Regions from separate parts of the Erwinia sp. E_sp_B01_1 genome, predicted to be linked through region 2. Evidence: predicted binding sites of a transcription regulator. Region 2 holds the regulator's gene; the other holds the start of a gene.
What was found. The regulator LexA, encoded in region 2, represses DNA repair genes until DNA is damaged. The targets are predictions, from matches to a motif close to TNCTGTATGTACATACAGNA.
Positions count from the first base shown of each region.

Region 1: a site for LexA is predicted at 2,360-2,379, ahead of VRC33_RS07910 (DNA translocase FtsK 4TM domain-containing protein). Genes of this name have one in related genera too.

Region 1 covers NZ_CP142208.1:1,623,025-1,628,364, reverse strand. The annotation lists gene VRC33_RS07910 (DNA translocase FtsK 4TM domain-containing protein) at 1-2,298, opposite strand, end outside; gene lrp (leucine-responsive transcriptional regulator Lrp) at 2,418-2,912, opposite strand; gene trxB (thioredoxin-disulfide reductase) at 3,444-4,412, shown strand; partial or broken gene cydD (cysteine/glutathione ABC transporter permease/ATP-binding protein CydD) at 4,563-5,340, shown strand, end outside.
Region 2 covers NZ_CP142208.1:4,413,359-4,418,698, forward strand. The annotation lists gene zur (zinc uptake transcriptional repressor Zur) at 1-400, shown strand, start outside; gene VRC33_RS20510 (CsbD family protein) at 501-710, opposite strand; gene dinF (MATE family efflux transporter DinF) at 954-2,276, opposite strand; gene lexA (transcriptional repressor LexA) at 2,381-2,989, opposite strand; gene VRC33_RS20525 (diacylglycerol kinase) at 3,106-3,465, opposite strand; partial or broken gene plsB (glycerol-3-phosphate 1-O-acyltransferase PlsB) at 3,594-5,340, shown strand, end outside.

The DNA.
Region 1 (5,340 bases), 2.0 Mb from region 2:
CAGCGGCTGTTCATGGCGAACCAGGAACGGATGGAACAGGCTGTCGTGAGCTGGTTTAGCCGCTTCAGGCTGTGGAGCTGCCACAACAGGTTCAGGGGCAGCTGGTTGCTGAGCCGGAGGCGTCTGCCAGGCTGGCGTCTGTGGCTGTTGAACAGGTGGCGTCTGCCATGCAGGCGTTTCTGGTTGTTGAACCGGTGGCGTCTGCGGCTGTTGAACAGGTGGCGTCTGCCATGCAGGCGTTTCTGGTTGTTGAGCCGGTGGCGTCTGTGGCTGTTTAACAGAAGGCGTCTGCCATGCAGGCGTTTCCGGTTGTTGAGCCGGTGGCGTCTGTGGCTGTTGAACAGGAGGCGTCTGCCATGCAGGCGTTTCTGGTTGTTGAACCGGTGGCGTCTGTGCCTGTTGAACAGGAGGCGTCTGCCATGCAGGCGTTTCTGGTTGTTGAACCGGTGGCATCTGCGGTTGTTGAGCCGGTGGCGTCTGCTGAGGAGCCTGATTATGTTGCTGCCACTGAGTCTGCTCGGCTGGAGCTTCAGCAGGAAGCGTAAACAAAGGCTCACCTGGGCCATTATCGACCAGATCATCCACAGGAGAAAAATCAAATGCTCCGGCCGTGTTCAGATGCTGAGACAGGCTGCTTTCCTGGGACGGTTCCTCGCCATAGCGCTGATTTTGCTGGTCTGCAAACTGACGCGCCAGTGCAGCTTGTTGCTGCGCTTCTTCATCATCCTGCGCAAACTCTTCACCATAACGCGTCTGCTGCTGAGCCATAAAGGCTTCGCGCAACTGCGCCTCTTCCCTTGCCAGTGTTTCTTCATCCTGACTGCCGGAAGGCAAATCAGGTGACGTCTGCTCAAGCAAATCCTGTTCTTCTTTAGCTTTTTCTTCCGCCATACGCTGGGAGGGAAGTTTTATGCCATAGGAAGCCAGCTCACGGCGGGTAGGAAGCTTAACCGGATTAGGGCGCGGCAGCGTGGGGCCAATTCCCTGTTTAACCTGAGGATTGATATTCTCACTTGTTGCACTAAAGCCCGGCATAAATGGCGCTGAAGCTGCAGCTACTTTGGCCGCGTCACTCAGGCCCTGTGCACCCGCCACAATATCGCCAGGTTGCGAGGTTTGTGGTGACGAGAAGTCAAACGGTGATGACGTTGAGGCTTCACGCCAGTTACCCATTCGAGGGCCATCATCTTCCTGCTCGATCTGCACCGATGGCGCAGGCGTTTCTGCTTCAGCAGGCATTTCAAAGCGGTAAAGCTCAGGCGTTTCTACCGCAGGCGTAACTGGGCTGGCAGTTGACTGAACAGGCTGAGGAACGAGTGAAGCAGGCTGCGAGGTGGCCACTGGAGACGGAGCGGCAGCAGGTTGAGACGCGGCTACTGGTGATACAGGCGCAGACGGCGCGGCAGCAGGTTGAGATGCGGCCATTGGTGATACAGGCGCAGACGGCACGGCAGCAGACTGGGATGCAGCAGCCAGTGGCGTTGCGGAAGCTATTGCAGCAGCAGGCTTGCTGAGCAGAGGATCGTTGTCCTCTTCATCACCCTCTTCTTCTGACGTCACTTTCTTCGGAGCAGAAAGCAGAACATCATCCCGATCGCCCGCAGCGGATTGCTTCAGAACTGGCGCTGTTGTAGCGTCCTCATCATGATAGTCCTCTTCTTCATGCCAGCGCTCATCAGTGCGCGAGCGATTGCTGGCAAACGTCAGTACGCCCATCACAGCACCGCCGATCTTTTCGGCAATTGTAAGCCAGGACCAGCCAGTATACAGCGTAAGCCCGGCCGCCCAGATGCATAACAGCGTTAAGGTTCCGCCTGCGCCACTGAACCAGGGTGCCATAGCGTTACTCAACAGGCTGCCAATGACGCCACCTGAAGCGAAGTACCAGATATCATCAGCATTCAGCGCCGCAAGGCCGCAGGAAGTAACAACCAGCGCCAGCACGCCAATCAGCCGTAAAGCCACGGCAAAATAGTCGATATAATCCTGGGAATGTCGCTGACGGAAAGTGATCCAGCAGAGGCCTAAAATGACCGGAGGAATGGCATAAGCCATAACGCCAAAAATGAAAAACAGGGTATCCGCAAGCCAGGCGCCAACGCCGCCGCCTATATTGTGGATAGGTTCGTGCCAGGCGGTCTGAGACCAGCTGGGATCGGAAGGATTGAAGCTGACCAATGCCACCATCAGATAGACGGCGAAAAGAGCGACAATAATTAACAACGCTTCCAGCAGGCGACGCCCACTGCTCAGCGGTTGTAGGGATACATCTTTATCTTCTGTGTATTCCTGGCTCAAGAGTACTCTCCAGGGGCCTGTAAACTATGGAGGCAACAGCGCCGGGCGAGCCCGACGCTGAACCTGTATGAATTCACAGGAGTGTACCGAAATCTATCAGGTTTTGCACCTGCCCTGTGTTACCGCGTTTTAATGACTAAGCGGTTACTTTGTTTCACTTCTTCCATGACGACATAGGTACGCGTATCGTTAACGCCCGGCAGACGCAGCAGGGTTTCACCCAGCAATTTGCGATAGGCTGACATATCCGGAACGCGGGTTTTCAGCAGATAGTCGAAATCGCCTGAAACAAGATGACACTCTTGAGTTTCCTCAAGTTTTTGCACAGCGGCGTTAAATTGTTCAAACACGTCTGGCGCACCACGATTCAGAGTAATCTCAACGAATACCAGCAGCGATGCATCCAGATAGTGTGGATTCAGCTGTGCGGTATAGCCAAGGATGAATCCCTGACGTTCGAGGCGGCGTACGCGTTCCAGGCAGGGTGTAGGAGATAATCCCACACTCTTGGAAAGATCGACGTTGGAAATTCGACCGTTCTTTTGCAGTTCATTAAGGATGTTGCGGTCGATCCTGTCGAGATCTTTACCAGGTCGTTTTTTATTGTCTACCATTCTTATTGTCTCTCTAAATGCCTTCCCTTTACCTGCCATACCCTGAACGAGTTCATTGTGCAGGGTTGTTTTAAGTGAAGTCAGGAGCCTGTTGCGCCAGTAGTAAAACGCCCATCCGTATGACGCATGTGGTCTGTCCACCCCATGCGTCATGACCAATGACAGACTGAGTTTATCCGGCCTGATAGCTAAAACGCGGTATGAACGCCTGTTTTGCCAGCCTGAACACCCTCTGCTTCCTACACTGTTTTCGCAAAAGCGCAGCCGATTGTCAAAGCAAAACAACCAAAATCAGTACAACATGCCAGAAGTATCGCTGCGTGACTGTTTTTAAATGGATATTTTTCGTAGTGATGCACCTTAATCAGGCAATCCCTGCCCCAAAACAGCGCATTCTCACCTTGCCGGAACAACTGACTCATTGGTCAAACCTTTTACAACCATCGTTAACAAAAGCGCAGAAGGCTTTTGTTACCGCGTTAAATTCCCTACAATCGAAAAAATGTTTGCCAGACAAATAATGAGGGTCTCATGAGCACGGCAAGACACAGCAAATTACTTATCCTTGGCTCCGGTCCTGCAGGCTACACTGCCGCCGTTTATGCAGCACGAGCCAACCTCAATCCGGTTCTGATTACCGGCCTGGAAAAAGGGGGTCAGCTGACCACCACCACCGAAGTGGAAAACTGGCCGGGCGATCCCAATGACCTGACCGGGCCGTTGTTGATGGAACGGATGCAGGAGCACGCTGAGAAATTCAACACCGAGATTATTTTTGATCACATCCATACCGTTGATTTGCAGTCCCGTCCATTCCGCCTTACTGGTGACAGTGAAGAATACACAGCGGATGCATTGATCATCGCTACCGGCGCATCTGCCCGCTATCTCGGCCTGCCTTCTGAAGAGGCTTTCAAAGGTCGTGGTGTTTCCGCCTGTGCTACCTGTGATGGTTTCTTCTACCGCAACCAGAAAGTCGCGGTTATTGGTGGCGGAAATACTGCTGTAGAAGAAGCGCTTTATCTGGCAAATATTGCGGCCGAAGTTCATTTGATTCACCGTCGTGACAGCTTCCGTGCTGAAAAAATCCTGATTGACCGACTGATGGAAAAAGTGCGCAACGGCAACATCGTGCTGCATACCAATCAGACGCTGGATGAAGTGTTGGGCGATCAGATGGGCGTCAGCAGCCTGCGCCTGCGCTCCACGCTGGATGAACAACAAACCGAAGAGTTGACCGTTGCCGGCCTGTTTGTCGCCATTGGCCACAGCCCTAACACCGGCATCTTTAAAGATCAGCTGGAGCTGGAAAATGGTTACATCAAAGTGCAGTCCGGCCTTCAGGGGAATGCAACGCAGACCAGCATTCCGGGCGTCTTTGCTGCTGGTGATGTGATGGACCATATCTATCGCCAGGCTATTACTTCAGCCGGTACGGGTTGTATGGCCGCGCTGGATGCAGAACGCTATCTGGATGGATTAGTTAAAAACTCTCAGTAAGTTGTTAAATCCCTGCATCAATCTTTCCAAAGGCGACCTCCTCAGGTCGCCTTTTTGCTTTCTGCGTTGTAACATTGCAAACCAATTGCCCCTGTATATTGCAGGGTTGTTTTCTCCCTGTTTCGCATAACAACGCTCAGCTGGAAAAGCATGAACAAAACTCGACAGCAACAGTTACTCCGCTGGCTGAAAAGCCAGACCGGGCACGGCAAGCGCTGGCTACGGCTCTCAATGATTCTGGGCATGCTCAGCGCTTTACTGATTGTCTGTCAGGCCTGGCTGCTGGCCTCCCTGCTCCAGGCGCTGATCGTTGAGCATCTCCCCCGGGAATCAATGCTGTTCCGGTTCGCTTTGCTGTTTGGCTGTTTTGCACTTCGCGGTGTGCTAGCCTGGCTGCGTGAAAAAGTGGGATTCGAGTGTGGGAAAGCTATTCGAACCGCGCTACGCCGCACCGTGCTGAACCGGCTTAGCGAACTGGGCCCTGCCTGGATTCAGGGCAAACCGGCAGGAAGCTGGGCCACTCTGCTGCTGGAGCAAATTGAGGAGATGCAGGATTACTATTCCCGCTATCTGCCGCAGATGCTGCTGGCCGTATTTATTCCCTGCTTTATTCTGCTCGCCTTATTCCCGGTGAACTGGGTAGCCGCGCTGATTTTACTCTGTACCGCCCCGCTAATCCCTTTATTCATGGCGCTTGTCGGCATGGGTGCTGCCGATGCTAACCGCCGTAACTTCAAAGCGCTTAGCCGCCTCAGTGGTCATTTTCTCGATCGTTTAAGCGGGCTGGATACTCTGCGTTTATTCCATCGTGCTGAGGCAGAAACAGAGAGCATTCGTCAGGCTTCTGAAGCGTTTCGCCAGCGTACAATGGAAGTGTTGCGGCTGGCCTTTCTCTCATCAGCCGTGCTGGAGTTTTTCGCTTCGCTCT
Region 2 (5,340 bases):
CGGGGCTATCAGCGCCTATGACCTGCTGGATTTACTGCGAGCCAGTGAACCTCAGGCAAAGCCGCCAACCATTTATCGGGCGCTGGATTTTCTGCTGGAGCAGGGTTTTATCCATCGGGTGGAATCAACCAACAGCTACGTGGTCTGCCATCACTTTGAGCAGCCGTCGCATACGTCAGCGATGTTGATTTGCGATCGCTGCGGTTCGGTAGCGGAGCAACAGGCAGAAGGCGTGCAGAGCATCCTGAAAACACTGGCCCTGACCTCAGGATTCGCGTTGACGCACAGCGTTATTGAAGCGCATGGATTATGCGGGAATTGTGCAGAGGTGGAAGCCTGTACGCATCAGGAAGCGTGCCAGCACGATCATACTCTGGTCTCTAAGAAACGGGGGCGTTAACCTGAAGGGGTGTGCTGAGAATTATGCGGCACATTCCATGTGCCTGGGTAGGAGCATCGTCCTGAAACATCTGTTTCTTGTCAGAGAAAGTTAATGTCTTTTAAAAACGGTGATTGTGGGTAGTTTCCCAATCGCTGACTTCTTTCTCAGCTTCGTCTTTAGCATAGCCATAACGTTCCTGAATCTTGCCAACAAGCTGATCGCGTTTACCTTCCACGACTGTCATGTCGTCATCGGTCAGCTTGCCCCATTTTTCTTTCATTTTACCTTTAAACTGCTTCCAGTTACCGCCGGCTTCGTCTTTATTCATCTTGTCACTCCTCGACCTTAGGTTTACACAGTGGTAGTAGTATCGTCTCAGCAATGCACTTAGCAGCAACATAAAACGCTGCTTAACTGCTGAACGTACAGGTAATTGTAGTAGAAGGTGGAGGATTTGCTCGCGAATGGAAAATTTTACACCCTATTTGCAGCAAAAGTGACAACGCTTATATGAAAAAAGTCTGTAAGATCAGAAGATAACGAAGCGGCAACCTCAACGTAACTAAATATTTCAGCCAGCAAACCAGCTGTTGTTCTGCCAGTGACGCCGCCAGAGCCACCACAGCGACAGGCCGCGCAATATCAGGAACACCGTTACGGCCAGCCATAACCCGTGGTTGCCAAGCACCGGCACGGTAAACAGCGTCAGCCCGTATCCGGCGGCCGCCACAACCATGCCGTTACGCATTTCACTGGCTCTTGTGGCACCGATAAACATGCCATCAAGCAGATAACACCATACGCCGCACACCGGCAGCACAATTTGCCAGAACAGATAGCTGTCGGCCTGCTGCTGTAACTCCGGTAGAGAAGTGAGTAAGGCAACGATATGTGTGCCACCCAATGCGTAAATGGCTGAGAAGAGTAACGCGACCAGCCCGGCCTGCCGACAGGCGGCATGCCATACCAGCAGCAATTTGCTGGCATCTCTGGCACCGAAGGCTTCCCCGGAGCAGGCCTCCACCGCGTAGGCGAAGCCATCCAGCGCATAGGCTGTGAAGGTCAGGAACATTAACAGGACCGCGTTCACGGCCACGATTTCGCCCCCCAGCCGCGCTCCGAAGATGGTCAGCGAGACAAAACAGAGTTGCAGCAGTAAAGAGCGAAGCATGATGTCGCGGTTCAGCCGCAGCAAACGCCCGAAATTGCCCCGCCATGCGTTTTTAAACAGGGAAAATGAAATCCCCCTCAGCTTTATTACCCGCCAGACCATCACCAGACCGATGAAAAACGTGGCGTACTCTGCTATCACCGTTGCTGCTGCTGCGCCCTGCACGCCCCAGTTCAGACCGATAACAAACCACAAATCCAGCACAATATTGACCAGGTTCCCCACTACCAGCAGGATCACCGGCGCACGAGCGTACTGAACGCCCAGTAGCCAGCCAAGCAGCACCAGGTTTGCCAGGGTAGCGGGCGCGCTTAACCAGCGGATGTGCATAAACAGGGAAGCCTGATGCAAAACATCCGCATCGCCGCCGACGATCGACAGCGCCAGTGAGTTGAGGGGGGATTTGAGCAGAATAAACAGCAGGCCAGCGATCAGCGCAATACAGAGAGGTTGCATCAGCGCGCGGGCAAGAGCAGGTTTGTCTTTGGCACCAAAAGCCTGAGCAGTCAGCCCGGTGGTGCTCATCCGCAGGAACAGCAGCAGCATAAAGAGGAAGCTGGTTGCGGTAGTGCCGACGGCAACGCCGCCCAGATAGGTGGGACTGTCAAGATGGCCGATGACCGCCGTATCCACCAGCCCGAGCAGCGGGACGGTGATATTCGACAGGATCATTGGCAGCGCCAGCCGCCAGAGGTTTTTATCTGAGTGAGAGAAGAACCGCATGGCCATCCACTGTGCGACGGGCTTAAAGCCGTGCCGCAGGCACCGGAAGCAGGTACCACGGCAATAAAAACGCGCCGCCGGGGCCGCGCGTCCGGGTCAGGCTGTTACAGCCAGTTGCCGTTGCGGATCACCCCGACGGCCAGACCTTCAATCGACAGCGTCTGCTGACGGAGATCCACCACAATCGGCTGAAACTCGCTGTTTTCAGGCAGCAGATGCACAATATTGCCCTGCTTTTTCAGACGCTTTACCGTGACTTCATCATCAATGCGCGCAACCACTACCTGACCATTACGCACATCCTGAGTTTTATGCACGGCAAGCAGGTCGCCATCCATAATACCGATATCTTTCATCGACATTCCGCTGACGCGCAGCAGGAAATCGGCGCCAGGCTTGAACAATTCAGGATCGACCTGATAGTGTCCTTCGATATGCTGTTCTGCGAGCAGAGGCTCACCGGCTGCCACGCGGCCAATCAGCGGCAGGCCGTCTTCCTCTTCCATCATCAGACGGATACCCCTGGAGGCTCCGGAGACAATCTCAATCACGCCTTTACGCGCCAGCGCCTTCAGGTGCTCTTCAGCCGCATTCGGGGAACGGAAACCGAGCTGTGTGGCGATTTCTGCCCGCGTCGGTGGCATACCGGTCTGGTTAATGTGGGCGCGTATCAGGTCATAAACCTGCTGCTGCCGTGCCGTTAGTGCTTTCATCCCGCCCCCTGGTTGTTTATACAGTCGACTGTGAGTATATACAGGTATTTCCAGGATGAAAACCTAAAGATGCGTAAAAAATAGCGGTATGTGACAAAGGGAAGAAAAGGCCGCCATCAGCGCAGCAGCAGCATCGCCCAGACAAAAACGGCCAGTAAAATGGTGATTAATACGGCGGCAGAGCCCATATCCTTGGCACGCCCCGATAAAGGGTGAAATTCGCTGCCGATACGATCCACCACGGCTTCCAGGGCACTGTTAAGAATTTCAACGATGATGACCAGCACGACAGACCCGATGAGCAGCACGCGGGTAACAGCATCCACATCCAGCCAGCAGGCCACAACAACCGCCACAATAGCGGCCACGGCTTCCTGACGAAATGCCGCTTCGTTCTGCCACGCTGCGCGTATTCCTTTCCATGAATAGCCTGCGGCTTTGAAAATACGGGTCAGTCCGGTGACGTTATTTGCCATAATGAGGGAACCCTTTGTGATGTTTACCGTCAATGTCTGGGTGGCGCACATTTTGCAACACCACAGATCTCACTGGCGCTTTCTGGTATGCTTGCGGCGCTTTGCTAACAAGAGGCTTCATGTTATCTATGTCAGGTTGGCGTAACTTATATTATAACTTATTGAATTTTCCAGTTAAATTACTGGTAAAAAGTAAAGCGATCCCCGCTGAGCCGGTCGTTGAGCTGGCGCTGGATACATCGCGCCCCATTATGTATGTGCTGCCTTATGATTCAAAGGCCGATCTTCTGGCGCTGCGTGAACAATGCCGCAAACAGGATCTTCCCGATCCCTTAGATCCGCTGGAAATCGACGGCACTGTGCTGCCTCGTCATGTGTTTATCCATGATGGCCCGCGCGTCTTCCCCTATTTCGTGCCAAATCTGGAATCTGTAAAACTGTTCCATGAATATCTGGACCTTCATCGCAGCAACCCTCTGCTTGATGTGCAGATGGTGCCGGTGTCGGTGATGTTTGGCCGCGCGCCAGGCCGCGAAGTACAGGGTGATGAACAGCCGCATCTGCGGGTACTCAACGGCATCCAGAAATTTTTCGCGGTGCTGTGGCTGGGTCGTGACAGCTTTGTGCGTTTCTCCCCTATCGTCTCCCTGCGCCGTATGGCGACGGAACACGGTACGGATAAAACCATCGCGCAGAAGCTGGCGAGAGTGGCAAGAATGCACTTTGCCCGCCAGCGCCGGGCAGCCATTGGCCCCCGTCTGCCGGTGCGTCAGGATCTGTTTAACAAGCTTCTGCAATCCAAGGCCATTGCCAAAGCGGTGGAAGATGAAGCACGCAGCAAAAAGATCTCCCATGAAAAAGCTCAGCAGAACGCTATTGAGCTGATGGAAGAGATCGCTGCGGACTTCTCCTATGAGGCTATCCGTCTGACGGACCGCATCATGGGCTGGACCTGGAGCAAGCTCTATCAGGGCATCAACGTTAACGGTGGTGAACGCGTGCGTCAGCTGGCGCAGGACGGGCATGAGATTGTTTATGTGCCCTGCCACCGTAGCCATATGGATTATCTGCTGCTCTCCTACGTGCTCTATCACCAGGGACTGGTACCACCGCACATCGCCGCCGGTATCAACCTGAACTTCTGGCCAGCCGGCCCGATTTTCCGTCGTCTGGGTGCATTCTTTATTCGCCGTACCTTTAAAGGCAACAAGCTCTACTCCACGGTATTCCGTGAGTATCTTGGCGAACTGTTCACCCGTGGATACTCGGTGGAATACTTTGTGGAAGGGGGCGCTCACGCACCGGCCGACTGCTTGATCCAAAAACCGGCACGCTGTCGATGACCATTCAGGCCATGCTGCGCGGCGGTAACCGCCCTATCACCCTGGTGCCGATTTACATCGGTTACGAGCACGTGATGGAAGTGGGCACCTACGCAAAAGAGCTGCGTGGCGCGACCAAAGAGAAAGAAGGCTTTATGCAGATGGTCCGTGGCCTGCGCAAACTGCGTAATCTCGGCCAGGGCTATGTCAACTTTGGTGAACCCCTGCCGCTGGTGACCTACCTGAATAAGCGCGTGCCTGAGTGGCGCGAGGCTATCGATCCTATTGAAGCCCAGCGTCCGGCCTGGTTAACGCCAGCGGTGAACGATATTGCCCAGCGCGTAATGGTCAGGATCAACAACGCCGGTGCGGCGAACGCCATGAACCTGTGCGTGACCGCCCTTCTGGCTTCGCGTCAGCGCTCGCTGACCCGTGAGCAGTTGATTGGTCAGCTGGAATGCTACGTACAGCTGTTGCGCAACGTGCCCTATTCGCCTGATTCGACCGTCCCGGATATGACGCCAGAAGCGATGCTGGACCACGCCCTGAGCAT